DNA from 2 places in the Halomonas sp. ND22Bw genome. Region 2 is predicted to be linked to the other one. Evidence: predicted binding sites of a transcription regulator. Region 2 holds the regulator's gene; the other holds the start of a gene.

Region 1 (14,359 bases), 290 kb from region 2:
GCACCCGGCTGACCCTGGAACAGGCCGCCCGGCACCGGCGCGGGCGCTTCAACACCCTGCTCGAGCTGGAGCACACCGAGGGCATCAAGCGCGCCGTGGAGTCGGGGCTGGGGATCGGCTGCGTCTCGCGCCTGGCGCTGCGCGACGCCTTCCGCCGCGGCAGCCTGGTGCCGATCCCCACCCCCGACCTGGACCTGAGCCGTCAGTTCGCCTTCATCTGGCATCGCCACAAGTATCTGGCGCCGGGCATGCGCGAGTTTCTCAAGCTGTGCCGGCAGATGACGGAAGGCATCCGCTGCAGCGACCAGATCGACCTGCCCCACCCGTCCTGAGGGCGAGGCACCGGGCGAACCCCTAGGCCGGCTCGCCTCGGCGGGCGCGGGCGTCCGGCAGCGCCGCGGTGGCGCCGTGCTGGCTCAGGGTGAAACCGCCCACGGCCTCGGCGAGGCGGTCGGCCTGGGCCTTGAGATGCTCGGCGGCGGTGGTCGATTCCTCCACCAGGGCGGCGTTCTGCTGGGTCATGTTGTCCAGCTCCGAGACCGCCACGTTGACCTGGCCGATGCCGTCGCTCTGCTCGCCGGTGGCGCTGGTGATCTCGCCCAGCACGTCGGCCACGCGGGTCACGCTCTCGACCAGCTCCTCCATGGTCTCGCCGGCGGCCTGCACCTGGCGCTCGCCCTCCTGGGTGCGGGTCGCCGAGGTGTCGATCAGCTCGCGGATCTGCTTGGCGGACTCGGCGCTGCGGCTGGCCAGCTGGCGCACCTCGCCGGCCACCACCGCGAAGCCGCGGCCCTGCTCGCCGGCACGGGCCGCCTCCACCGAGGCGTTGAGCGCCAGCAGGTTGGTCTGGAAGGCGATGCTGTCCATCATCTTGACGATCTCGGCGATCTGGCGCGACGACTCGGTGATGCCCTGCATGGTCTCGTGCACCTGGCCCATGGCCTCGCCGCCGCGGCGCGCCACCTCGCTGGCCGAGCTCGCCAGGCCACTGGCCTGCTTGGAGGCATCCGCGGTGTGCTCCACGGTGCCGGTGATCTCCTCCATCGAGGCCGAGGTCTGCTGCAGGCTGGAGGCCGCGTTCTCGGTGCGCCGCGACAGGTCCTGTCCGCCCTGGGCGATCTCGGTGGCCGCCACCTTGACCGACTCGCTGCTGTCGCGAATGGTCAGCATCACCGACTCCATGCGCGCCACGAAGCGGTTGAAGGCGTTGGCGAGCTGGGTGACCTCATCGTTGCCCTCCTCGGGCAAACGCCGGGTCAGGTCGGCGTGGCCGCTGGCCACGTGCTCCATGGCGTCGCGGGTGGCCAGCAGGCGGCGGAAGGCGACCTTGAGCAGCGCCCCGAGGATCGCGGCGGCGCCCAGCGCCACCAGCACCAGGGTGATGGTCGAGGCGCTCATGACGCCCCGCAGCCCGGCGGTGGCCTCGTGGTCGTCGAGGGCCACCACCAGCTGCCAGTCGGTGCCGCCGATGGGGCTGGCGAGCAGCCGCTTGTCGGCGCCGTCGAGATCGACGTGCTCGGGGATGTCGCGCTCGGCCAGCGCGGCGAGGCCGGCGGCATCGAGCTCGGGTGAGAGACGCTCGACCGGCGCGAGGCTCAACGCCGGGTCGGGATGCGCCACCAGGGTGCCGTCGGCGCTGGCCAGGAAGGCCAGGCTCGAGGGCGTGGGCGCGATCCGGCCGACGATGTCGGCGATGGCATCGATCGCCACGTCGCCGCCGGCCACCGCCACCAGCTCGCCGCCGCGATGGAAGGGCGCGGCGAAGGTCACCACCAGCTTGTCGGAGGTGGCGTCCTCGTAGGGCGCGGTGACCACGACGTGACCGGCCTCCACGGCCTGCTTGTACCAGGGGCGCTGGCGCGGGTCATAGCCCTCCGGCGTCTCGCTGGCCGAGAACACCACGCCGCCCTCGGTGTCGGCGAGGTAGGTGTTCATGAAGTCGCCGGACACGCGCAGCTGCTCCAGGGCCGGCAGCGGGTCGTCGGCCACGGCGGCGGCCTCCAGCGCCTCGAGCATGCCGCTGCGGGCATCGACCCACTCCTCGATGGCCTGGGCATTGCCCTCGGCCACCGCCTGCAGATTCTGGGCGATCTGGTCATTGTTGTGGGAGCGGACGGTGAAGTAGCTGATCGCTCCGTTGAGGATCAGGGCCGCGACGATCACCGCCAGGGCGGCGAGCAGGATACGCGCGCGCAATGAAGTCAGCATGGTCACTCTCATGGGTAAGGGGGAGTTGGTCTTGTGCCGGTCCACGGGTGCCAGGAACCGGGAGCTACCCTGCTATCGGCCACGGCTCGCGCCGACTTTAGCCGTCGGCGCGAGCCGCCGATTTTCCCGCACCCTGCGGGGGCGCGCCCCAGACCTTTCAAGAAGGCGGCACTTTGGCCGATGATGGGGAGACGCCCATTTCCTCACCGATCCCGCGACAGGACGCATGAGCGACCCACAGCTTCCCCAGGAATATCCCGCTTCCCTCAAGGTGGTCGGCATCGGCGGCGGCGGCGGCAATGCCGTTCGCCACCTGATCGACACCACCGCCCTCGAGGGCATCGACGCCATCGCCGTGAACACCGACCGCCAGGCCCTCGAGCGGCTGCCACAGGGCGTGGCGATGCCCATCGGCAGCGCCACCACCCGCGGCCTCGGTGCCGGAGCCGATCCCGAGGCCGGCCGGCGAGCGGCCGAGGAGAGCCACGAGGGCCTGCGCGCGCGGCTGGCCGGCGCCGACCTGGTGTTCCTGATGGCCGGCATGGGCGGTGGCACCGGCAGCGGCGCGACCCCGGCCATCGCCGACCTGGCCCGCGAGATGGGCCTGCTGACCGTGGCCGTGGTGACGCGCCCGTTCGGCTTCGAGGGCCAGCGGCGCCGGCAGGCCGCCGACGAGGCCATCGCGGCACTGGACGGCCGGGTCGACTGCCTGGCGGTGGTGCCCAACGACCGCCTGCTGCCGACCCTCGGCCACGGCGCCTCGATGATGCGCGCCTTCGCCGCCGTCAACGACGTGCTGCGCGAGGCCGTGACCGGCATCGCCGAGGTCATCACCCGGCCGGGACTGATCAACATCGACTTCGCCGACGTGGCGGCGGTGATGCGTCGGCCCGGGCGGGCGCGCATCGGCACCGGCGAGGGCACGGGCGAGGATCGCGCCGGCGCGGCGGTGCGCGCGGCCCTGGAGCATCCGCTGCTGGAGACCACCGACCTGGCCGAAGCCGCCGGCGTGCTGGTCAGCATCACCGCCGGCGCGGACCTGAGCCTGGCCGACTTCGACGAGGTGGGGCAGCAGGTCGCCGAGCTGGCCGGCGAGGACGCCATGCGGGTGGTCGGCACCGCCTTCGATCCCGACATGGCAGGGCGCCTGCGGGTCTCGCTGATCGCCACCGGGCTGGAGGTCGCCCAGACGCAGGCGAAGCAGCCCCCGTCGCGCCGATCAAGCCCGGCCGGCGAGCCGCGCCCGGCGCCGTCGTCGACCGACGCCCCGGAGCGAGAGGGAAGCGCGGAGCCGGAGGAACTGCTGGATCTCGACGACTTCCTGAACCGCCTCAAGCGCCGCTGACGCTCAGAGACGCCCTGAAGCGGCCGGGCGACGACGCCTAGGCGGTCGTCCGGTCCAGGTAGCGCTCGCGGAAGGTCGCTCCCGGCACCGGCCGGCCGGTGAGGAAACCCTGGATCAGGGTGACGTGATAGGCGGCGAGCGCCTCGAGCTGAGCCTCGGTCTCCACGCCCTCGGCCACCACCCGCAGGCCGAGCTCCCGGGCCAGCCCGGTCACCGCGGCGAGGATGGCGCCGCTGCCCCGGGACTCCCCTAGGCCGCGAATGAAGCTGCGATCGATCTTCAGCGTCGTCACCGGCAGCTCCTGCAGATAGCTCAGCGAGGAGTAGCCGGTACCGAAGTCGTCGATGGCGATGTGGCAGCCCAGGTCACGCAGGGCCGCCAGGGTGGCCACGGCCTGCTGGTGCTGGTCGATCAGGGTGCTCTCGGTCAGCTCGAAGCCGATCTGGCCCGGCGGCAGGCCATGCGCCTCGTAGAGCCGGCGCACCTCATCGACCAGGTCGGCCTGCCAGAACTGGCGCGCCGACAGGTTGATCGCCACCCGCGGCGGCGTCAGGCCGTCCTCGCGCCAGGCCTGCAGCTGGCCGGCCACCAGCTGCATCAGCCGTCGCCCCAGCGGCAGGATCAGCCCGGAGCGCTCGGCCAGCGGTATGAAGTCCCCCGGCGACACCTCCCCCAGCCCCGGCGCACGCCAGCGCAGCAGCGCCTCGGCGCCCTTGACCTCGCCGCTGTCGCGGTCGATCAGCGGCTGATAATGGACATCGAGCCCCTCGCCGGTCTCGGCGGTGTTGCGCAGCGCCGTCTCCAGCGCCAGGTGCTGGTGATCCTCGACATGCATCTCGGCGCGATAGAGCCGGTAGGTGTTGCGCCCTTCCTCCTTGGCGCGGTACATGGCCGCATCGGCTCGCTTCACCAGCCGCTCGGGCGTGTCGCCGTCGTCGGGGTAGAGGCTGATGCCCAGGCTGCAGCCGACCCGGAAGCGCTGCATGCCCAGCTCGAAGGGCGCGCTGGTCGCCTCGATCAACCGCCGCGCCACCCGGGTCACCTCGTCGACTTCCTTCACGTCGGGCAGCAACACGATGAACTCGTCGCCGCCCAGCCGCGCCAGGGTGTCGTCCTCGCGCAGGTGGTGCTGCAGGCGCTCGGTGAGCCGCACCAGCAGCTCGTCGCCCACGGCATGCCCCAGCGAATCGTTGACCTGCTTGAAGTGGTCCAGGTCGAGGAACAGCACCGCCAGGCGCCGCCCCTGTCGATGGGCGTGGCGGATCGCCAGCGCCAGACGATCGTCGAGCAGGCGCCGATTGGGCAGGCCGGTGAGCGGATCGTAGTAGGCCAGGTGGCGCACCCGCTCCTCGTTCTCGCGGATATGGGTGATGTCGGTGAACAGCGCCGCGTAGTGGGTGACCTCGCCCCGCTCATCGCGGATCGCCGAGATCGTCAGCAGCTCCAGGTAGAGCTCGCCGCTCTTGCGCCGATTCCAGATCTCGCCGCGCCAGAAGCCGCCCTGCTGCAGCGTGTTCCACATGTCCCGGTAGAAGACCGCGTCGTGGCGCCCGGAGGACAGCACCGCCGGCGTGCGGCCGACCACTTCCTCCAGGGAGTAGCCGGTCATGTGGGTGAAGGCCGGATTGACGAAGCGGATGCGCGTCTGCGGGTCGGTGATGATGATGCCCTCCAGCGAGGCATCGATGACCCGCTCGGCCAGCTGCAGGCTCTCACGCGACTCGGCCAGCGCCCGGTCACGCGCCTCGAGCGCCTCGCGCAGATCCTGAAGGTAGCCGTGCTCGACCCCGGAGAGCAGGTCCTGGAAGCCCAGCAGGCCGCTCACGCCGCCCGCCTCATCGACCACCGCCAGGTGACGCACGCCCTCGCCGACCAGCGCATCGCGGGCGCGGATCAGCGGCTCATCGGCGCCGATGGTCAGCAGCGGACGGCTGGCCAGCTCGCCGACGCTCATCGAGCCCGGATGACGGGCGACGAAGCGCACCAGGTCGCGCTCGGTGAGGATGCCCAGCGAGCGCGCGTCGTCCTCCACCACGGCGGCCTCGGCGCCGGCGTCGCGCATCCAGCGCGCCGCCTCGGCCAGGCCGAGGGCGCTCGGCAGCACCACCGGCGAGCGGCGCATCGCGCCCTTGACCTCGCGCAACCGCAGATAGGGCTCGAGCCCCTGGTTCAGCGCCACGTCGCTCTGGGACACCATGCCCAACGGGCGCTCGTCGTCATCCACCACCAGCAGGTGGCGATAGCCCAGCTGAGCGAAACGCGCGGCGACCTCGCCCACCGACACCCCACGGCCGATGGTGACCACCGGTCGGCTCATCACCTCGCCGACCGGGCGACGCAACGACTCGGGGTCGGCGAAGTCGAGGGCCAGGCTGTCGCGCTCGGTCCAGATGCCGAGGGTTCGGCCTTCCTCGACCACCAGGATCGCGCTGCAGCGACGCTGACTCATGCGCGAGGCGGCCTCGCACAGCGGCGTGTCCGGCCCGCAGCTGAGCAGGCCGGTATACATGATCCGTTCGACGGAGAGGGCGTGGGTGTTGAGCAGCTGATACGAGTCCATTCGCTTACCGCATCGAGAGAGAACCTCTCAACCTAGCGCAGCGTTTCGTCTGGACGACAGTCAAGCCCGGCGCGTCCTTGACGACGATCAACAAACAGGCTGTTGCCCGGCTGGCGCTTGGCCTCGGCCTTCAGTTCGGCCAGCACGTTGCCGATGTCCATGGCGGTTCTCTCTGCCCCGGGCGCGACGGCGTGATAGGCCAGCGACAGTGACATCAGCGGCACGAACCGTGCCCGCCCCTCACGGTCGTGGCCGTCGAAACCGCCGGCCTCGCGGTGCTCGAGCGAATAGAACTGCGGCACGAAGTGGGCGAAACGCGCCAGTATCGCCTCACAGCGCGACTTCGCCGTCGCCTCGCCCAGCACCAGCATGAAGTCGTCGCCGCCCACATGGCCGACGAAGCCATCGTCGCCAGATTCCTCCTGCAGCATGCGAGCCAGGGCCAGGATGACCTGGTCGCCGCGGGCATAGCCGTAGACGTCGTTGTAGGCCTTGAAGGCGTCGAGATCCGCATAGACGGCGACGAAGGCCTCTCCGTGGGCCAGGCGCGCAGCCAGCGTATCGTGGATCGCCTCGTTGCCGGGCAGCCCGGTGAGAGGGTTGGCCTGGCGCGCCACGCGCACCTGGAGGGCGGTGATCTCGCGCAGCAGGTCGACGATCTGCCCCAGGCCGCGATAGCGGCCGTCATCGTCGACCACCACGAAGTCGTCGCGACTGCCCTTGGCCGATTCGGTGACGCGCCGGCTCAGGGCCTCCAGCGGCATCGAGGCCTCGGCCACCAGCATGCGGCGATCCATCAGCTCGTCGATGGCCCGCCGGGCATGCAGCGAGTGGCTGAAGGGGTTGGCGAACACGCCCAGGAACTCGTGCTGGCGCACCACGCCCACCGGCCGGTCACCATCGTCGAGCACCGCCAGGCAGCGCAGCTCCGGGTCATGACGGAAGCGTTCCACCACCTCGGGCACCCGGGTGCCCTGACGCACCGGCGCCAGATGCCGGCACAGCATGGCGGCGGTGGTGCCGAAGGAACCGGAGACCTCACGTCGCGCCGGCAGTGAAGGCTCGAGCCGGGTCGGCGGCTTCGCCGACGGACGGGCGAAGTGATAGCCCTGCATCAGCGTGCAGTTCATCTCCCACAGGCAGCGCTGCTCGCCCTCGGTCTCGATGCCCTCGGCGATGACCTGGCAACCGAGGCTCCGCGACACCTCGAGCAGCGAGGTCAGGAACTGGCGCTTGCCCGGATCGTGATCGATGCCCTGGGCGAAGTGGCGATCGATCTTGACGAAGTCGGGGCGCAGCTCCGCCCAGTGACGCAGACTCGAATAGCCGGCGCCCAGGTCGTCCAGCGCCACCTGGAAGCCCATGCGACGGTAATGGTCGACGGCCTGACGCATCAGCGCATAGTCGTGGATCGGCAGGTGCTCGGTCAGCTCGATCACCACCCGCTCCGGCGACAGCCCCACGCCGTCCAGGTAGGCACGGGTCAGGCCCTCGCGGAAGTCGCGCTCGAGCAGCGAAGCCGGCATGACGTTGAGAAACAGCCGTCCGGGCAGCCCGCATCGCGCTAAGGCCTCGATGGCCCGGCGGCGGCAAAGCAGATCCAGCTCCAGCAGGCGTCCTGTCTCCCGAGCGCAGTCGAACAGCGCCACCGGCGAGTGCAGCGGCGATCCCGCGGGGCCGCGTGCCAGCGCCTCGTAGCCGAAGATCCCCTGGCAGCCGGCATCGACGATGGGCTGGAACAGCGGCGTGATCGCGCCCTCGTCGAGTATCCGCGCCAGCTCGTCGACCTGTTCGGCCGTCACCCGGTGTTCTGACACCGCCGCTGAAACGTCGTGGTCATCCTGCATGCAATGCCCCTCAGGCCGGCATGGCCTCCAGTGCGCGAGGGTCGGACGAGGCCGGCTCCATCGCGTCGTCCTCGGGCGTCGGCGCCTCCGCCGTCGCCAGGGTGAAGCCTGCCGTGAAGCCCCGCATGCGTTCGGCCTCTTCCTCCAGGGTCGCGGCGGTCCGCTCGGCGCGCTCGACCATGTCGCGGTTGCGCTGGGTCACGCTGCCCATCTGGTGCATGGCCTGATTGACCTGCTCGAGGCCGTGGCGCTGTTCGTCTGAGGCGTGGGCGATCTGGTCGACCCGTTCACTGACCCCCTGGATGGCGGCGACGATGCCGGTCATGTCCTCGCCGGCCCGGCGCGACAGGCCGTTGCCGCGCTCCACGCTGCTGCGCGAGGCTTCGATCAGATCGCGAATCTCGCGGGCGGCGCCCGCCGAGCGCGAGGCCAGCGAGCGCACCTCGCCGGCCACCACGGCGAAGCCGCGGCCATGTTCGCCGGCTCGCGCCGCCTCCACCGAGGCGTTGAGCGCCAGCAGATTGGTCTGGAAGGCGATGTCGTCGATCATGCCGACGATCTCGCCGATCCGCTGCGAGCGGGCATGGATGTCATCCATGGTGGCGACGAAATCGGCCACCACCTCGCCGCCCTGGCGGGCCTTGCCGCTGGCCTGCTCGGCCAGCCGGTTGGCCTCGCCCACATGGGTGGCGTTGTCGGCTACCGAGGCGGTCATCTCGTCCAGGCTGACGGTGGTCTGCTCCAGGGCAGCGGCCTGCTGCCGCGTCCGCGAGGCCAGCTCCTGGTTGCCTTCGCTCATGTCGCCGGCACCGTCCAGCACCCGGTCGCTGCCGTGGCGCACCCGTGCCACGGTGGTGGCGAGCGCCCGGCGCATGCCGTCGAGCTCGCGATACAGCTGGCCGATCTCGTTGTCGCTGCGCGCCTCCAACGGGGTGGCCAGGTCGCCGTCGGCGATGCGCCGGAAATGCGCGATCATCCGCGACAGCGGCCGCAGCACGTTGGCCCGCACGCCCCAGATCACCACCAGCACGATGGCCAGGGCGCCGCCCAACGCCGCCAGCAGCGCCAGGTTCAGCCAGCCGGCCACCGCCGAGAAGCGCTCGGCCAGGCCGTCCCCACGCTCGACGGCACCGGCGAAGAAGGCATCGGCGCCGTCCATGAAGGCCTGGCTCATGTCGCTGACCCGGGACTGGCCGGAATCGTAGCCGCCCGCGTCCCCCTCCTGCAGCAGCATGAGCTGCAGCGAGAACCCGGTACTGAACAGCGACTGGAAGCGTGAGGCCAGCGCCTCGCGAGCTTCCTGCTGCGACTCGGCCACTGGCAGCGCCTGGAAGCGCTCGAAGGCCGCCTTGGCCTGATCCATGTGGCGCTCGGCCTGTTCGAGGATGGGCCCCGGGCGGTCGAAGGAAGGCACCCGCAACAGGTGAGCGGCGCGATCCATCGCCACCTGGGCGCGCAGGGTGGCGATGTAGGCACGGTTCAGTGCCCGGGACTGGGCGACCTGGACGTCGCGCAGCGTGTCGAAGGCACTGCGGCCGTGGTGGTTGGCGTAGAGGCCGAGGGCTCCGGTACCGAGGATGATCGCGGTGAAGGCGATCAGCACCAGGAACCAGCTGAACCGGATGGTCATTCGATCGAGGAGGCGCATCGGAAAACCTGTCGCTGATGAAGGGGCGGGCACCGGGCCCGCAGGAAGGCATGCCCGGCGTTATATCAGCGATTTATTACATTAAGATTTCGTCGACTTCTTCCATGAATGGCAGCGAAACAAAAGGCATCTCACGCCATCGCTGCCATTCAAGATATTTCGCCCGCAGCCGATAACTCGCTCCGTGTCCAACCCTCATGCTCAACGAGAGACCCTTATCGAGAAGGAGCGTCTTCCATGTCAGATGCCGTTAACGAGATCAGCGCGAGTCGCACGACCCAGACCACCGACGGCAGCACGCCGCGCCGCCGAGTGGAGCAGGTCCTGGCCGGCTGGCTGCCGCCCGAGGAAACCGCCGCCACAGGATCGGCGAACCAGGGCGAGCTGGTCGCACCGGTGCAGCGGATCAATGAGGTGATGCGCCCCTACGGGGTGGAATTCGAACTCAGCGAGACCACCTCGCGAGTGGTCACCCGCCTGGTGGACCGGGACACTCGCGAACTGATTCGCCAGATCCCCGCCGAGGAGGTGATGCGCGTCGCCGAGCATCTGGAGGAACTTCAGGGCAGGCTGATCGATCTGGAGGCCTGATCGAGCGCGATCAGACCTGCATGTTCATGATGTCCTTGTAGGCCGTCACCAGGCGGTTGCGGACCTGGAGCCCCATTTCCGAGGCGACGCTGGCCTTCTGCATGTCGACCATGACGTCGTTGAGCTCGACGCCCGGCTCGCCGGCCTGGAAGGCCTTGGCCGAGTCGGCCGCCTGGAGCTTGAGCTCGTTGATGCGCTGAATCGAGGACTGAAGCTCGCCGGCGAAGCCGCCGTTGCCCACGGCGGTGTCGAGCTGCTGCCCCTTGGCGGCCTCACCGCCGGCCTGGGTGGCCAGCGACTGCATCTGGGCGAGCGCCGAGGCGAGAGCGGGTGAACTCATCGGGAACCCCTGTGATGGACATGGTGATCGATGGAAGCCAAGGCTAGCAGCGCGCCCTTGGCCACCATGCCGGCAATTGACGCGCAAAACTCGGGTTTTTCATACCTTTGGCGTGACACCCCCTGCGGATAATGGCCGTCATCACAGTTCCGCCCCGGACGGGCGGCGAATCGCGACGGACGGGAACGCAGTCGATGCCTTCATCTAGAGCCCAGGGTCCAGGCGTCATCTCCGACGGGAGGCCCGCATGAGCAGTGGCGCCTCCGCCACCGGCGGCCAACAGGCCCAGACCTCTCCCTTCGCGCAGCTGTCCCGGCAGCTGCGCGGCAGCCCCCTGATCGCCCTGCTGATCGTCGGCGCGGCCGTGGTCGCCATCGCGGTGGCGCTGCTGCTGTGGGCGCGTAGCCCCGACTATCGGGTGCTGTTCAGCAACCTCAGCGAAGCCGACGGCGGCAGCATCATCAGCGAGCTCGACAGCCGCGGCATCCCCTACGAGTTCAGCGCCGGCGGCCAGGCGCTGATGGTGCCGGGCGACCAGGTCCACAGCCTGCGCCTGCAGCTGGCCGAACAGGGCCTGCCGCGCGGCGGCAACGTCGGCCTCGAGCTGATGGAGAACCAGGCCTTCGGCATCAGCCAGTTCGCCGAGCAGGTCAACTACCAGCGCGGCCTCGAGGGCGAGCTCGCCCGCTCCATGGAATCGCTCGGCCCGGTGGCCGGCGCGCGGGTACACCTGGCGCTGGCCAAGGACTCGGTCTTCGTGCGCCAGCGCGAGCCGGCCAAGGCCTCGGTGGTGCTCAACCTGCAGCCCGGCCGTACCCTCGGCGAGGGCCAGGTGGCTTCCATCGTGCATCTGGTCGCCAGCAGCGTGCCCGACCTGGCCGCCGATGCGGTCACGGTGGTCGACCAGAGCGGCCGGCTGCTCTCCACGCCCGATGGCGGCGGCTCGGGGCTCGACGGCACCCAGCTCGACTACGTCGCCGAAGTGGAACGCGCCTACCAGCGCCGCATCGAGACCATCCTGGCGCCGATCCTCGGCCGCGGTAACGTCAAGGCCCAGGTCACCGCCCAGGTCGACTTCTCCCGACGCGAGGAGACCTCCGAACGCTACGGCCCCAACCAGCCGCCCAACGAGGCCGCGGTGCGCAGCCGCCAGACCAGCCTCAACGTCAACGGCAACGGCGATCTGGCCCAGGGCATTCCCGGTGCGCTCAGCAACACGCCCCCCGGCGCGGCCCCCTCCCCGATCGATGCCCAGGGCGAGGACGCCGAGCAGGACCAGGCAAACGACGAAGAGGACGGCACGACGACCGAGCAGCGCCTGAGTCGTGATGACGTCATCAACTATGAGGTCGATCGCCAGGTCTCCCACGTCCAGCATCGCCGCGGCGGGGTCGAACGCCTCTCCGCCGCCGTGGTGGTCAACTATCGCGAACGCCTCGACGAGGACACCGGCGAACTCGTTCCCGCGCCGCTCGACGAGCAGGAGATGGCGCAGATCGAGCGCCTGGTACGCCAGGCCATGGGCTACTCCGACGCCCGCGGCGACCAGGTCGCGGTGGTCAACAGCGCCTTCGCCGCCGGGGACGACGCGGCCAGCGAGCCGGCCTGGTGGCAGCGCAGCGACGTCCAGCAGCTGGCCTTCGCCCTGGGCCGCTACCTGCTGGTGGGCATCGCCCTACTGCTGCTCTATCTGCTGATCCTGCGGCCCTTCATCCGCCGTTACACCGAACAGCCCGCCCCGGCCAGCCTGCCGCCATCGCCCGGCTTCCAGGCCCGCGTGGGCGGCGACGAGGACGACGAGCACGACCGCGCGGCCGACGAGGATCACGACGATGAAGCGGCGAACGAAGAGAGCCCGGCCTCGCGGCGTCGCAAGCGTCGCGCCACGACCTACGAAGCCAACCTCAATGATCTGCGCGAGATGGCCCAGGAGGACCCGAGCATGGTGGCCATGATCGTTCGCGGCTGGATGAACAAACATGACGAGTAATGCGATGACCGGCCTGCGCCGCAGCGCCATCCTGCTGCTGGCCCTCGACGAGGACAGCGCCGCCGAGGTCTTCAAGCACATGTCCAACAAGGAGGTGCAGGCGCTGAGCATGGAGATGGCCACCATGAGCCAGGTCTCCCACGAGGAAATGCGTCAGGTGCTGCAGGACTTCAGCAACGAGACCGAGGAATTCATCGCGCTGAACCTCAACTCCAGCGACCACATCCGCTCGGTGCTGACCAAGGCGCTGGGCAGCGAACGCGCCTCGAGCCTGATCGAGGACGTCATGGAGAGCGCCGGCAACAACTCCGGCATCGACGCGCTCAACCTGATGGAAGCCTCGATGGTGGCCGAGCTGATCCGCGACGAGCACCCGCAGATCATCGCCACGATCCTGATCCACCTGGAGCGGCACCAGGCCTCGGACGTGCTGGAAGCGTTCGACGACAAGCTGCGCAACGACGTGGTGCTGCGCATCGCCACCTTCAGCGGCGTGCAGCCGGCGGCGCTGCAGGAGCTCACCGAGGTACTCACCGGCATGCTCGACGGCCAGAACCTCAAGCGCAGCAAGATGGGCGGTGCCCGCACCGCGGCCGAGATCCTCAACCTGATGAACAGCAACCAGGAAGAGGCCGCCATCGAGACCGTTCGCTCGCACAGCGAGGACCTGGCGCAGAAGATCATCGACGAGATGTTCCTGTTCGAGAACATGGTCGACCTCGACGACCGCAGCATCCAGATGGTGCTCAAGGAGATCGATACCAACTCGCTGGTGGTCGCGCTCAAGGGCTCGCCCGAGACGCTCATGGACAAGTTCCTGCGCAACATGTCCCAGCGCGCCGCCGACCTGCTGCGCGAGGACATGGAGGGCCGCGGGCCGATCCGCGTTTCCCAGGTGGAGGCCGAGCAGAAGGCCATCCTCCAGGTGGTGCGCCGCCTGGCCGACTCCGGCGAGATCGTGCTGAGCGGCGGAGACGACACCTATGTCTGAGGCCGGCTGGAACGACGAGACGCCCTGGCGCCGCTGGCGCATGGGCGAGCTGCGTCAGCCCGAGCCGAAGGCGGCCTCGACGCCGGACCCCAGGGCCGCCGCCCGACAGGCCCGCGAGGCGGAGGCCCGTCGCCAGCAGCAGGCCCTCGAGCAGCTGCGCGAACAGGCCCGGCAGGAAGCCCGCGAGGAAGGCCTGCGCGAGGGACGCGAGGCCGGCCACGCCGAAGGACTGGCCCAGGGCCTCGAGGAAGGCCGCCGGCAGGCCCGCGAGGAGCTGGAGCAGCGCCTCGAGGAGTCGCTCGCGCCGCTGCTGCCGCTGGCCCGCCACTTCGAGGAAGCCCTGGCCGATCTGGACGAGGCCCTGTCCGAAGACCTGGTCGACCTGGCCCTGACCACCGGCCGCCAGCTCGCCGGCGACGCCCTCGAGGCGCGCCCCGAGCAGGTGCTGACGCTGATCCGCGAACTGCTCCACAGCGAGCCGCCGCTGATCGGCCAGCAACGCCTGTGGCTGCATCCCCGCGACCTCGAGCTGGTCACGCAACACCTGGGCGAGGAGCTGGAGGCCGCCGGCTGGCGACTCCAGCCCGACGACCAGCTCAGCCGCGGCGGCTGCCGGGTGACCAGCCAGCGCGGCGAGCTGGACGCCACCTGGGAGACCCGCTGGCAGGCGATCCAGGATCAGCTGCGCCGGCGCCTCCCACCGAACGACAACGACGACGAGGAATGACCCGACCGCGATGACCGACGCCGCATCCACCAACCGCCACCAGGCCAGCTGGCAGCGCGCCCTTCAGGGCGTGCGCCGGCGCATCGAGCCGCTGCCGACCAGCCGCGCCAGC
Region 2 (14,359 bases):
CGGTGGTGCGCGCGCCCTTGATCACTTCGACGTTGGGCAGGCTGGCGAGCTTCTTCTGCAGCACCTCGTCGGCGCGCAGTTCGTCCATGAACTCGATCAGCGTGACCTCGCCGACGATGCCGGCCAGGTCGATGGCCGCCTCGACGCCGGAGTTGCCGCCGCCGATCACCGCCACGCGCTTGCCCTTGAACAGCGGGCCGTCGCAGTGCGGGCAGTAGGCCACGCCCTTGTTGCGGTACTCGGCCTCGCCCGGCACGTTCATCTCGCGCCAGCGGGCGCCGGTGGCCAGCACCAGGGTCTTGCTCCGGAGGCTGGCGCCGGAGGCGAAGCGCACCTCGTGCTCGCCGCCCGGCTCGCCCGGGACCAGCTCGACGGCGCGCTGCAGGTTCATGATGTCGACGTCGTATTCCTTGACGTGCTCCTCCAGCGCCGCGGCCAGCTTGGGGCCCTCGGTGTGCGGCACCGAGATCAGGTTCTCGATCGACAGGGTGTCCAGCACCTGGCCGCCGAAGCGCTCGGCGGCCACGCCGGTGCGAATGCCCTTGCGCGCCGCATAGACGGCCGCCGCGGCGCCGGCCGGCCCGCCGCCGATCATCAGCGTATCGAAGGCGGGCTTCTCGCTGAGCTTGGCGGCCTCGCGCTCGACGGCGCCGGTGTCGACCTTGGCCAGGATCTTCTCGAGGCTCATGCGGCCCTGGTCGAAGGTCTCGCCGTTGACGAACACGCTCGGCACCGACATCACCTCGCGGGCCTCGACCTCGTCCTGGAACAGGGCGCCGTCGATGGCGTCGTGGGAGATGCGCGGGTTGAGGATCGCCATCAGGTTCAGCGCCTGGACCACGTCCGGGCAGTTCTGGCACGACAGCGAGAAGTAGGTCTCGAAGTGCAGGTCGGCGTCGAGGGAGCGGATCTGCTCGATGACCTCGTCGCTGGCCTTGGGCGGATGGCCGCCCACCTGCAGCAGGGCCAGCACCAGGGAGGTGAACTCGTGGCCCATGGGGATGCCGGCGAACACCACACCGGTGGGCTCGCCGTCGCGGTGCAGGGCGAAGGACGGCACGCGCCGGTCGCTGCCCTCGGTGGACAGGGTGATCTTGTCGGAAAGGCCCGCGATCTGCTCGAGAAGAGCGTGCAGTTCCTTGGACTTGTCGCCGTCATCCAGGGTGGCGACCAGCTCAAAGGGTTGCGTGACCTTGCCAAGGTAGGCTTTCAGCTGTTGCTTCAGAGAGTCGTCCAACATAACGGCGGCAATCCTTGATGATATGTGACTCGCAGACACGACTTCCCCGTGCGGGTCGCGAAGCCTCGCGCCCGGGAGCGTGTCAGGAAAAACCGGAATCGGGCCCCGCCGGGACGTGGTCCCGATCTCGCTTGCGCGACTGGTTGGGCGATCGAGGCGCAGCGCCTCGGCGGGGTAACGGGGAGCGGGAGAATCCCGCAGGTCAGCGATCCAATAAAGGATGCACGGATCGGCAGTCCGTTTAGATCTTGCCGACCAGGTCCAGGGACGGCGCCAGGGTCTCTTCGCCTTCTTCCCACTTGGCCGGGCAGACCTCGTTGGGGTTGGCGCGGACGTACTGGGCGGCCTTGACCTTGCGCAGCAGCTCTTCGGCGTTACGGCCGATGTTGCCGGCGTTCAGCTCGATGATCTGGATCTTGCCGTCCGGATCGACGACGAAGGTGCCACGATCGGCGATGCCGGCTTCCTCGATCAGTACCTCGAAGTTGCGCGACACGACGTGGGTCGGGTCGGCCAGCATCGGGTACTGGAGCTTGCCGATGGTCTCGGAGCTGTCGTGCCAGGCCTTGTGGGTGAAGTGGGTGTCGGTGGACACGCCGTAGATCTCGACGCCCAGCGCCTTGAAGGCCTCGTAGTTGTCCTGCAGGTCACCCAGCTCGGTCGGGCAGACGAAGGTGAAGTCGGCCGGATAGAAGAAGAAGATGCTCCACTGGCCCTTCAGGCTCTCTTCGCTGACCTCGACGAAATCGCCGTTGTGATAGGCGGTGGCGTTGAACGGTTTGACTTCGGTGTTGAGCAGGGACATCGCGTCGCTCCTGTTTGAGTGCGTGTGTGGGGAAGACGCGAACAGAATACCCAGCCCCCTCTCATTGGTTAAATTGAATAGGGTGATGCTGACGATAGCCAAGAGCTAATCGGTGCCCCGGCGCCTTCAGGCGCCGGGCTCGGGCTCCTGCCACACCAGCTCGACACGGCGATTGGCGGCGCGCCCCGCGGCATCGTCGTTGGCGGCCAGGGGCCGGGTGTCGGCGTAGCCGATGGCCCGCAGGCTGTCCCGCGGCACGCCTTCCTCGGCCAGCGCGCGCACCACGGCGCTGGCGCGCCCGGTGGACAGCTCCCAGTTGGAGGGGAAGCGCGAGGTGGCGATCGGCAGGCTGTCGGTGTGGCCCTCCACCGAGATCTCGCCGCCGAGGTCGACCAGCCGCTCGGCGAGGTGCGACAGCACCTGCCGGCCGCCCTCGGTCACCCGGGCGCGGCCGCTGTCGAACAGCAACCGGTCCTCGATGCGCAGGGTCAGCCCCTGGTGGGTACGCTCGACGCTGACGCCGTCCATGCCGAGCCCCTGGAAGCGCGGCTGCAGCCCGGCATGGCGCGGCTGGAGCCCTTCGCCCACCGCCAGCGCGGCCCGCATGGCCGGCGCGGCGATTTCATTGCCCTCGCTTTCCCCCTCCCCCGTGGCCAGGCTGCTCATGGAGAGCAGCAGCACGAACAGGGTGATCAGCAGGGTCAGGACGTCGAGATAGCTCATCAGCCAGCTCTCGCCCTCCTCGCCGCCCTGCCCGGGCGGTGCCAGCGCCTGGCGGGTATCGCGGTCAAGCACGCTGCCCGGCCTCCTCGCCGCTGGGAACGCTGCCCTTCGCCGGGTCGCGGATCTCGTCGTGATAGTTGGCGACGAAGGAGTTGAGCGTCTCCTCGATGAACGACGGCAGGCGCCGCTTGGTGATCAGCGAGATGCCCTCGAGCACCATGTTCATGGCGATCAGGCGCTCCTCGGTGCGCCGCTCGAGCTTCACCGCGATGGGCTTGAACACCAGGTTGGCCAGCAGGATGCCGTAGAAGGTGGTGAGCAGCGCTACCGCCATGCGTGGGCCGATGACGTTCAGGTCGCCGGCCTCCATCACCTCGAGCATGTTCACCAGTCCCACCAGGGTGCCGATCATGCCGAAGGCCGGGGCATAGGTGGCCATGGTGCGAAAGATCTGCGCCTCGGCGTGCTCGCGGGCCTTGAGCCGGGCGATGCGCCAGCGCAGCAGGTCGAAGATCTCCTCCTCCTTGGTGTTGGCGATGACCAGCTGGATGCCGGTGCGCAGGAAGGGATTGCGGGCCTGCTCCAGGGCCGACTCCACGGCCCGCACGTCGCCCTTGAACCACAGCCGCGACATGTCCACCAGCTCCTTGATGTCGTCACGGATGTAGGTGTTCTCGCGGCGAAAGACGATGCCCACCAGGCGCACCACCCGCACCACCTCCTTGAGCGGATAGCTGATGAAGGTCGCGGCCAGAGTACCGGCCAGCACGATGGCCAGACCCGGCAGATTGACGAAGCTCTGCGGCGACTCGGCGGTGAACAGCAGGACGCTCGCCAGCATCACGATGCTGGCCAGGATCCCGATCAGGGTGGACGGGTTCATGGGGGACTCCCTGTCGCGTTTCGACGATTAAGTGGATGACGTTCGTGACCCGAGATATGGGCCGATGAGCGCCGGGGACAGGCCGATGCGAGGGTTTTTTGCCATGGGTGAGGCGACCCTCGTCGAACGGGCTGGCCACGGATGGCCAGCACCGGGCCTGCAAGCGGAGCAGGATGCGAGAGCGCCGCTGGGCAAAAGTAGCGCCCAGGGAAGGGTTCACAGCGCCCTCGCAGCAGTCTGGCGCCGGGAAAGCTCATTTCCTCCGAGCCCTGTCGCCATCCGATGGATGGTTATCGGCCTCGACCGGCCAGGCTTGATGCGGTTAGTTGTCACGCAGCTTTCCGCGCAGTCGCCCCACGGCCTGGCTGTGCAGCTGACAGACCCGGGACTCGGTGACGCCGAGCACGGCGCCAATCTCCTTGAGATTGAGCTCTTCCTGGTAGTAGAGCGCCATCAGCAGCTTCTCGCGCTCCGGCAGCGCCTCGATCGCCTCCACCAGCTGGGTCCGCTGCTGGTGGTCGATCAGCCGGGCGAAGGGCGTCTCGGCGACGCCGTCCTCCAGCAGCCGGCCCTCGCCGCCCTCGGCCATCAGCTCCTCGAAGGGCAGCAGCTGGCCGCTGTTGGTATCGCTGAGCAGCCGTCGATAGCTCTCGAGGTCCATGTCCAGGGCCGCGGCGATCTCGGTCTCCTCGGCCGGGCGCCCCAGCTCCTGCTCGAGCCGGCGGGCGGCCTCGTCGGCGGCCCGGGCGTTACGCCGCACGCTGCGCGGCAGCCAGTCGCGGCTGCGCAGCTCGTCGAGCATGGCGCCGCGGATGCGCTGGCTGGCGAAGGTGGCGAAGCTCGCGCCCTGGGTCGAATCGAAACGCCCCAGCGCCTCCAGCAGGCCCACGGTGCCGGCCTGGATCAGGTCGTCCAGCTCGATGCTCGCCGGCAGACGCACCTGCAGCGCCAGCGCCTGACGGCGCACCAGCGGCAGGTAATCATCCAGCAGCGCGTCCTGTTCGATCTTGCCTTGTGCTGTGTACATGGCTCAGCCTCGCCTCTCTGCTCTCACGGGCCTTGGGCCTTACTGAAAGTTCACGATCACCTGCAGCCCCTCGACCGCCAGCGGGGCCTGCCCCGGCAGCGGCGAGAAGCGAAAACTCAGCGGCTCGCCGGCGGGCAGTCCCGCCAGGGCCGTGCTGCGCCCGCGAGGGCCCGGCAGCGTCACGCAGCCGGCCGGATGGCAGAGCCGCGCGTGCCCGCCCTGGCCGGGCGGCGTGCGGAAGCGCCAGCGCACCTCGCGGATGCGACCCTCGGTGCCGGCGGGCGGGGTCAGCGCCTCGCTGGCGGTCTCCCGACCGACGATCGCGGCACGCACCGAGGGCGCCTCGGCCACCCAGCTGCCGGCGGCGTGGGCCGTCGGGACGAGACCGGCGAGGGCGGCTAGGGCGGCGAGCGCCCCGAGCATCAGGCGGCGCCTCATGCCAGCACCAGCAGGTCGATGCCGAAGTATTGCCCGGCGGCCTGGCGCAGGTTGTCGAGCAGCCCGCGGCGCGGCATCCCCGGCGGATGCACGGCGATCAGGCGCCGCGGCCCGCCGCCTTCCGCCAGCCGGCCGAGCACGCCCAGCGCGCGGCGAAAGGCCTCGCCGTCGGCGCCCACCCACAGCGCCCAGCGCGGCTGCTCTTGCGCCAGCACGGCCAGATGCGGGCTCGAGATGGCCACGGGTACCACCTTCCAGCGCCGCGGGTCGCCGACCCAGCGCCGGCCTCGCTCGGCCCAGTGGTCGAGCAGCGCGGTCACCCGCTCGGCCTGTTCCGGCGCGGTGCTCGGCAGCCCCACCACCACCAGGGTGGTCGGCGGGGCCTCGGCCGGCGATGTCTCGACGCCTGCCGCCTCGCGCCGCGATGCCGCCGTGACCGATGTCACGGCGGGCGCCGGCTCGGGCACAAGGTCGCTTCCGGCCTCGGCGGCCGGGCGCTCGAGACTGGCCGCCCAGGCGCGCAGCCCCGCGGCCTGATCGCCGGCCATCACCGCAGCCCCTCCAGGCCGGCGGCGCCGACGTGGCGAATGGCATCGCGTGCCGTCAGCAGCTGCAGCAGCGCCTCCAGCAGGGCGCCCTCGCGGCGACGGCGACGGCCGCCCAGCAGCGCCAGCAGATCGCCGCGCAGCTCCTCCGCCTCGTCATCGGAGGACTGGTCGAGATGGCCCGCCGCGGCGGCCAGCCCGGCGGCCAGCAGCTGGCGCAGCTCACGGTCGGTCTCCGCCGGCAGCAGCGACGGCAGGCGCTCCCAGGCGCGACGCGCCTGGCGCGGCAGGGCCTCGCCGTGGAGTTGGCCGATCAGCAGCGGCAGCACGTCGGCGCCGGCCGGCAGTGGGGTCAGCCACTGGCGCCGCGCCAGCACGCGGCCGCTCTCCGGGTCCACCAGGCTGGCGAACCAGGCGGTCATGGCACAGGAGGCCACAGGCCCGCGGCGACCGCCGGGGCCGGCCTCCACCGCCAGGCGCGCGAAGCGCACGCGCACGGTCTGGCCGCGGAAGCGCGCATCCCGGGTCTCGGCGGCCTCGGCCAGCGGCTCGAGGCTCGACAGCGAGCGGCGCTCGCCGTCGTGGACGACGCGCTGGGCGGGGCGCACCTGGCACAGCCAGGGGGCGCGGGTCTCGTCCAGCCACAGCCAGGTGTCGGCGTCGGGCAGGCCGGGCAGCAGATGCACGGCCACGCCTTGCCGCTCCCGGGCCTGATCGAGCCGCGCCGGCCAGCCCGCGGGCTGGCGATGCTGCAGGTCGGGCAGCACCACCCAGCCGCCGCGGTCGTCGATGCCCAGGTCGGGCATCGCCCAGTCGGCGCCGGGCAGCGAGCGGCGCGCCGCCCACAGCATGCCGGCCCGCTGCGGCGGCGCGTCCAGCAGGCGCGAGAGGTGATCCTCCTGCAGGCAGGCGGGCAGCGCACTCAGGTCCCAGGCGGCCTCGAGGGTGGCGAAGCCGGTCAGCCGGCGACGCAACGTGGCGAGCAGGGCGCCGAGGCGGCGGCCCTGGCCGAGCAGCGCGTCGGCGTCGGGGCGAGCGCTCTTCACGCTCGCCGCGGGTAGGTCATCGCCGGGGCGCGCCGCCGCCAGGGCGGCCTCGACCAGCGGCGCGGCCTCGGCGGGCGCCAGGTCCTCCGGCACCCGCTGGCCGGTGGAGACATAGCGCAGCCGCAGGCCGTGGCGAATCAGGGTGTCCAGGGCCGGGCCCAGCTGGCCGGCCTCGTCCTGCTTGGTCAGCAGGCAGTCGTCGAGGGCCACGCCCGCGGCCCGCGCGGCCTGACGATAGTGAGTGACCACCTCCTCCAGCGTGCCCGGCTGGCTGGCGGCGTTGAGCACCAGCAGCATGCGCACCCGCTCGGCGCCGCCCTGCAGCTGGGAGGCCTGGGCGATGATGCGGCGGTCGCGCTGGCTCATGCCCACGGTGTCGATGATGATCCAGCGCCGGCCGGCGAGCTCGGCCAGCAGCTCGTCCATGGACTGCTCGGGCGACAGCGCATGCAGCGGCACCCCGAGCAGCTCGGCGTAGATGCGCAGCTGCTCGTGGGCGCCGACGCGGAAGCCGTCGGTGGTGACCAGGGCGACATGCTCGGCGCCGTGGCGCTGCACGCAGCGTGCGGCCAGCTTGGCGGTGGTGGTGGTCTTGCCGACCCCGGTGGGGCCGACCAGCGCCAGGATGCCGGGCGTGTCGAGGAAGGTCTCGGGGTCGATGCCCACCGGCAGGCGACCGGCCAGGCGGCGGCTCAGCCAGGCCTGGGCCGCGGCGGGCTCGGCCTCGGCGCCGGCCAGCTCGGCCGGCAGGCCCTGCAGCAGCTCGTCGATCACCACGCGGCCGAAGCCGGCATCGCGCAGGGTCTCGGCCAGCGTCTCGCGACCCGCGGACGACGATGTCGTCGGGGCGGCGGGCGACGCGGCCCCCCGGGCCAGCAGCGCGCGCATGTCCTGCATCTCGCGCAGCAGCCGCTCGCTCATGGCCTCCAGGCCGCCGCTGTCGGGCGCCGCGGATGTGGGAGCCGGCTCGCTCGGCGGCCGGGAGGCGGGCTCGGCGGGCGACGGCGCGGTGGATTCAGGAAGCGAGGAAGCCACCATGGTCTCGGCCGCCTCGTCGGCCATGGCCAGGATCTCGACGCCCGTCTCGGTGGGTCGGTTGGCCAGGATCAGGGCCTCGTCGCCCAGCGCGCTGCGCACCTTGCGCATCGCCTCGCGGCTGGTTTCGCCGACGAATCGCATGACGCTCATGTCGCTCACTGTCCTCCGATCAGGGTGGTGACCTTCAGGGTCCGGTCATCGGGAATCTCGGCCTGGGACATCACCACCAGATGATTCAGGCGGCGGCGCAGGAAGCGCGCCAGCACCGGGCGCAGCGAGTGCTGCACCACCAGCACCGGCGGCTCGCCGCTGGCCTCGTGGCGGCTCAGGGCCTGCTCGGCCTGGTCCATCAACGTCTGGGCCAGGCCCGGCTCCAGGGCACCGCTGCCGTTCATGGCCTGGTGCAGCACCTGCTCGAGCTGGCCGTCCAGCCCCAGGACGTTGAGGGTCTCGTGGCCGGCGAACCACTGCTGGGTGATGGCGCGCCCCAGCGCCACGCGGACCACGGCGGTGAGTTCACCCGGATCCTGCTGCTGGGGCGCGTGCTCGGCCAGGGCGTCGAGGATGGTGCGCATGTCGCGGATCGAGACGTCCTCGTCGAGCAGGTGCTGGAGGATCCGCTGCAGCACGGTGAGCGAGATCGCCTTGGGCACCACTTCCTCGACCAGCGACTTCTGATCCTCGCCGAGCTTGTCGAGCAGCTTCTGCACCTCCTGGCGGCCGAGCATCTCGGCGGCATGGCGGTGCAACAGGTGATTGAGGTGCGTGGCCACCACGGTGCTGGCGTCGACCACGGTGTAGCCGTAGACCTGGGCATGCTCGCGCTGCTCGGTGTCGATCCACACCGCCGGCAGGCCGAAGGCCGGGTCCCGGGTCGGTGTGCCGGCCAGCTCGCCGGAGACCTGGCCCGGGTCGATGGCCAGCCAGCGGCCCGGATAGGCTTCGGCGCGGCCGATCTCGGCGCCCTTGAGACTCAGCGAGTAGGCGTTGGGCGAGAGCTCCAGGTTGTCGCGGATGTGCACCACCGGCGGCAGGAAGCCGACCTCCTGGGCGAACTTCTTGCGCACGCTCTTGATGCGGCCGAGCAGCTCGCCCTGTTGCTGGGCGTCGACCATGGGAATCAGCCGGTGGCCGACCTCGAGGCCCAGGGTGTCGACCAGCTGCACGTCCTCCCAGCTGGCCTCGGGCGCCTCCGGCGCCGGCGGCGGGGCGACCTGGGTCTGCTCCTCGACCAGCTGGCGCTCCTGCTGGCGCAGCATCCACCAGGCCAGGCCGCCGAGCAGCGCGGTGAACAGCAGGAACACCAGGTTGGGCATGCCCGGCACCAGGCCCAGCAGCCCCATCACGCCGGCGGCCAGGAACAGCACCCTGGGATTGACGAACAGCTGGCTGATCATCTGCTGGCCGACGTCCTGGTCGGTGGTCACCCGGGACACGGTCACGCCGGCGGCGGTGGAGATCACCAGCGCCGGGATCTGCGCCACCAGGCCGTCGCCGATGGTCAGCAGCACGTAGGTGCGGGCGGCGTCGGAGAAGGCCATGTCGTACTGCAGCAGGCCGATCAGCAGGCCGCCGATGATGTTGACCACCATGATCACCAGGCCGGCCATGGCGTCGCCGCGCACGAACTTGCTGGCGCCGTCCATGGAGCCGTAGAAGTCGGCCTCCTGGGACACGTCGGCGCGGCGCTGACGGGCTTCTTCCTCGCCGATCAGGCCGGCGTTGAGATCGGCGTCGATGGCCATCTGCTTGCCGGGCATGGCGTCGAGCATGAAGCGAGCGCCCACTTCGGCGATGCGTCCCGCGCCCTTGGTGATGACCATGAAGTTGATGATCACCAGGATGGCGAACACCACCAGGCCGACGGCGAAGTTGCCGCCGACCAGGAACTGGCCGAAGGCCTCGATCACCTTGCCGGCGGCATCGCCGCCCTCGTGGCCGTTCATCAGCACCACGCGGGTCGAGGCCACGTTGAGCGACAGCCGCAGCAGGGTGGTGAACAGCAGCACCGCGGGGAAGGCGGCGAAGTCCAGCGGCTTCTGGGTGAACATGCTGACCAGCAGCACCATCACCGCCATGGCGATGTTGAAGGTGAACAGCAGGTCCAGCGCGAAGGGCGGCAGCGGCAGGATCATCATCGACAGGATCATGATGATCAGCAGCGGGCCGGCCAGCAGCTTCATCGGCACGTCGGCCATCAGGTTGCGTCGCGGCAGGTATTGGCTCAGGGCCTTCATGCTCGTGCCTCGTCGGTGTCAGGGCCCGCTCCCGGCGCCGCCACGGCGTCCGGAATCGGCAGGTTCTCGGGGATCGGCGGGGCCTCGCCGCCCTCTTCGGCAACGCGTTTCAGGCCGAAGGCCCAGGCCAGCACCTCCGCCACCGCGGTATAGAGGTCGGCGGGGATCTCGGCCTCCAGATCCACATGGTGATAGAGCGAGCGAGCCAGCGGCGGCGCCTCCAGGCGTGGCACCCCGGCCTCCTCGGCCACCTCGCGGATGCGGGCCGCCACGGCGTCGGTGCCCTTGGCCACCACCCGCGGTGCGCTCATGCCGGCCTGCTCGTACTTGAGCGCCACGGCGTAGTGCGTGGGGTTGGTGATCACCACGTCGGCCTCCGGCACCTGGCTCATCATCCGCCCGCGCGCCATGGCCTGCTGCTGCTGGCGGATGCGGCCCTTGACCTGGGGGTCGCCCTCGGACTCCTTGTGCTCGCGCTTGATCTCGTCCTTCGACATGCGCAGCTGCTTGGTGTGGTTCCACAGCTGGTAGGGCACGTCGATCAGGATCACCACCAGCAGGGTCAGCACCATCAGGCCGCAGGCCTCGGCGGCCATCCACATGGCGTCGGCCAGGGCCCGCTGGACGGGCATGCCCATCAACGCCATGAACTCGCCGCGGTGCAGGTAGAGGTAGGCCACGCCCACGCCGCCCACCAGCACCGACTTGGCGATGGCCTTGGCGAGCTCCACCAGCGCCTGGACGCCCAGCATGCGCTTGAGCCCCTTGAACGGATTGAGCTTGCTGGCCTGGGGCTTGAGCGACTTGGCGGAGATCACCCAGCCGCCCAGCAGCGCCGGCGCCACCAGCGCGATCACCGCCAGCAACAGGAACAGCGGCAGCATGCCGATCAGGGTGCGCTGCCCCAGTGCCAGCGCCTGGACCAGCATCGGAATGGTTTCCATGGCCTGCCGACGCTCGAACAGGAAGGCCTGCTCCATGACGCCACCGACCAGCTCGAAGAGGCTCGCGCCCATGGCTCCGAGGCCGATCACGCCGCCGAGCAGCAGCATGAAGGTGGCCAGCTCCCGGGAACGGGCCACCTGCCCGTCCTCGCGCGCCTTCTCCAGGCGTCGAGCCGTGGGCTCTTCTGTCTTCTCGTCGTCGCTGCTGTCGTCGGCCATGGCCAGTCACCGGGCACTCGTGCGCACCCTGGCCATTATCCGGGGAGGAAGGTAGGAACGGTCAGGCGAAAAGGGCCGATTTTCGTGGGCTTATCCACGCGCCTCGGCCGCTTGCCGGAAGGGGAAAGCGGGAAGAAAGGACGGCGGTAGGCATGGCTCAGGGGTCAGACCCCGGCCACGCCACCCGGCCCGTCATCGGGCACGTCTCCGGTCACATCGACACGCCGGGGTCTGACCCCGGCTGGCCGAGCGCAGACGGTGTTCGGCGATGACTCAGAAGCCCAGCTGGTCGAGCAGGTCATCCACCTGATCCTGGTCGGCCACCACGTCCTCGGCCTCGGGCTTCATCTGCGGGCCGTTGAGCAGACTGTCCTCGTCGCGCTTCCTGGCCTCGCTCTCGCGCTGGCCGTCGGCGCGACGCTGCATGCTGTCGCGGGCCTCGCCCTGGGGCACGCTGTCGATCAGCACCTGCACCAGTTGATGCTCGATCTCGCGGATGACGTCCATCATCTTCTTGATCACCTGGCCGGTCAGGTCCTGGAAGTCCTGGGCCATCATGATCTCGAGCAGCTCCTTGTGGGTCGCCTGGGTCGTCTGGGGCACCTCGGCCAGGTAGCCACGGGTGTCCTTGACCAGCTCGCGGGCGTCGTCGAGCTCCTTGGGCTCGGCGAACCACTCGGCCCAGCGCGCGTCCAGCGCCTCGGCCCCCTCGCTGAGGCGGTCCTGCAGCGGCTGGGCACGATCGATGGCGTTGAGAGCACGCTCCGCCGCCTGCTCGGTCATGGTCGCCACGTAGCTCAGGCGGTCGCGGGCATCGGGAATCGCGTCCGCCGCCCGCTCGATCTCCTTGTCCAGCCCCAGCTCGCGCATGCTGTCGCGCAGCATGCGCGTCAGGTGGCCGATGCGCTGGACCAGTTCGTCTCCGTTCGCCTGGTGGTCGCCAGGCTGTGTCTCGGTGCTCATCATCGCCTCTCCTGCATGCCGGACCCGCGAGGGCCCGGCCGGGTATCACATGCCCAGCTTCTCGAAGATCTTGTTGAGCTTCTCCTCGAGGGTCGCCGAGGTGAAGGGCTTGACCACGTAGCCGTTGGCGCCGGCCTGGGCGGCGGCGATGATGTTCTCCTTCTTGGCCTCGGCGGTGACCATCAGCACCGGCAGCTCCTTGAGATCATCATCGGCACGGATCTGCTTGAGCATCTCCAGGCCGTCCAGGTTGGGCATGTTCCAGTCGGACACCACGAACTCGAAGCCGCCGGCCTTGAGCTTGTTGAGCGCCTCCTGACCGTCCTCGGCCTCCTCGACGTTGGTGAAGCCCAGTTCCTTGAGCAGGCTGCGCACGATACGCCGCATGGTCGGGAAGTCATCCACCACCAGGATGCTCATGTTCTTGTCCGCCATCGGGATTCCTCTTCTTTTGCTAGTCGGGGCAATTGCGTTGCGGGGCCGGCGGCACGCCACCGGCCATGTTCAGAATTCTTCCCAGTCGTCCTCGGCCGTGGTCGCCGCCCGCGGGGCGGGGCGGGACGGCTCGGGCCGGGATTGAGGCGCGGCCTCGGCGCGCGGCGCCGGGGCCTGACGGTGCGGCGCGGCCGGACCGGCCGCCGGCAGGGCGTCGGATTCACCACCGCTCAGCCGGAACACCGACACGGCCTGCTCCAGGCGCGTGGCCTGAGCCTCCAGCTCGGACGCGGCGGAGGCCGCCTCCTGCACCAGGCCAGCGTTCTGCTGGGTGACCTGGTCCATCTGGCCCACCGCCTGACCGACCTGCTCGATGCCGTCGCTCTGCTCCTGCGACGCCGCCGAGATCTCGTCCATGATGTCGGTCACCCGGCGCACCGAGGCGACCACCTCCTGCATGGTCGAGCCGGCCTGCTCGACCAGCGCCGAGCCCTCCTGCACCTGGGTCACGGAGCCGTCGATCAATGCCTTGATCTCCTTGGCCGCCTCGGCCGAGCGGCTGGCCAGCTGACGCACCTCGCCGGCCACCACCGCGAAGCCGCGGCCCTGCTCGCCGGCCCGCGCCGCTTCCACCGAGGCATTGAGCGCCAGGATGTTGGTCTGGAAGGCGATCGAGTCGATCACCCCGGTGATGTCGGCGACCTTCTGCGAGCTGCCGGCGATGCCGTGCATGGTCTGCACCACCTGCTGGACCACCTCGCCACCGCGCTCGGCGGTGCTGGTGGCCTCCTGGGCCAGGCCGCTGGCCTGGCGGGAGTTGTCGGCATTCTGGCGCACCGTGGCGGTGAGCTCTTCCATGCTGGAGGCGGTCTCCTCCAGCGAGGCGGCCTGCTGTTCGGTGCGCGAGGACAGATCGGCGTTGCCTCGGGAGATCTCCCGGGCGCGGCCGTGAATGGCGCCGCTGCCCTGGCGCACGTCGCCGACGATGCGCCCCAGGTTGTCCTGCATGTCGCGCATGGCGGCGAACAGCTGGCCGATCTCGTTGCGCCCCTGCACCCGGATCTCGCGGGACAGGTCGGCCTCGGCGATGCCTTCGAGATCGCGCACCGCCTGACGCAGCGGCAGCACCAGCAACCGGCGCAGGGTCAGGTAGATGCCCCCCATGATCAGCGCCGCCAGCGCCAGGATGGCCAGGCCGATCACGCCGAAGCGGCTCTCCATGGCGCCGTAGTCGGCCATCAGGGTGTCGCCGCGCTCCCCGGCGTAGCGCACGAACTCGGTCAGCGATGCCTCGAGGGCCTCGCTGGGCTCCGTCATGCGCTGACGCAGCTGGGAGAAACCCTGGGTATCCACCTGGTCCAGGGCCTCGTAGCCCTCGCGCACCAGCGCCAGCATGGCGCCGAAGTCTGCCTCGACGCGGGCGCCCAGCGCCTCGCCCTGGGGCGTGCGCGACACGCCGGCGTAGTTCTCGTAGCGCGCCTCGGCGCGCTCGATCTTGTCCTGGGCCGAGGCCAGGGCGGTATCGGCCTGGCTGGTGCGACCCATCAGGAAGTGGCCGGAAGCGGTCTGAAGGTCGACCAGGGCGCCGGTCAGCAGCGCGTCGGCGCGGTTGATCTCGTTGAGCTGTTCGACGTTGATCCGGTCCAGGGTCCCGAGGGTCTCGCTGGCCGTGCGGCTGGCCGTCCAGCCCAGGCCCGCCACCACCACCAGAAACAGCAGGAAGCAGACCAGCACGCCGTTGACGACCCGGCTGATCTTGAAATTGCGCAATAGGTTGAGCATCGAGGCGACTCCTGAGCCGAAATGACAGTCCTTC

The links. The regulator FliA, encoded in region 2, starts transcription of late flagellar genes. The targets are predictions, from matches to a motif close to CTAAAGTTNNNNNNNNNNCNGCCGATA.
Region 1: CVH10_RS06740 (flagellar protein FlaG) is a predicted target of FliA. The motif match lies at 9,757-9,783, and genes of this name have one in related genera.

What each region holds. Positions count from the first base shown of each region.
Region 1 covers NZ_PXWD01000003.1:353,017-367,375, reverse strand. The annotation lists gene CVH10_RS06770 (LysR family transcriptional regulator) at 1-332, shown strand, start outside; gene CVH10_RS06765 (methyl-accepting chemotaxis protein) at 355-2,208, opposite strand; gene ftsZ (cell division protein FtsZ) at 2,435-3,553, shown strand; gene CVH10_RS06755 (EAL domain-containing protein) at 3,591-6,113, opposite strand; gene CVH10_RS06750 (bifunctional diguanylate cyclase/phosphodiesterase) at 6,146-7,960, opposite strand; gene CVH10_RS06745 (methyl-accepting chemotaxis protein) at 7,971-9,590, opposite strand; gene CVH10_RS06740 (flagellar protein FlaG) at 9,846-10,199, shown strand; gene fliE (flagellar hook-basal body complex protein FliE) at 10,210-10,539, opposite strand; gene fliF (flagellar basal-body MS-ring/collar protein FliF) at 10,787-12,529, shown strand; gene fliG (flagellar motor switch protein FliG) at 12,519-13,520, shown strand; gene fliH (flagellar assembly protein FliH) at 13,513-14,247, shown strand; gene fliI (flagellar protein export ATPase FliI) at 14,258-14,359, shown strand, end outside.
Region 2 covers NZ_PXWD01000003.1:65,602-79,960, forward strand. The annotation lists gene ahpF (alkyl hydroperoxide reductase subunit F) at 1-1,240, opposite strand, end outside; gene ahpC (alkyl hydroperoxide reductase subunit C) at 1,482-2,045, opposite strand; gene CVH10_RS05405 (OmpA family protein) at 2,172-2,840, opposite strand; gene CVH10_RS05410 (motility protein A) at 2,833-3,651, opposite strand; gene CVH10_RS05415 (RNA polymerase sigma factor FliA) at 3,974-4,678, opposite strand; gene CVH10_RS25585 (flagellar protein FlhE) at 4,718-5,116, opposite strand; gene CVH10_RS25590 (hypothetical protein) at 5,113-5,664, opposite strand; gene flhF (flagellar biosynthesis protein FlhF) at 5,664-7,895, opposite strand; gene flhA (flagellar biosynthesis protein FlhA) at 7,901-9,982, opposite strand; gene flhB (flagellar biosynthesis protein FlhB) at 9,979-11,145, opposite strand; gene cheZ (protein phosphatase CheZ) at 11,419-12,111, opposite strand; gene cheY (chemotaxis response regulator CheY) at 12,154-12,543, opposite strand; gene CVH10_RS05450 (methyl-accepting chemotaxis protein) at 12,613-14,325, opposite strand.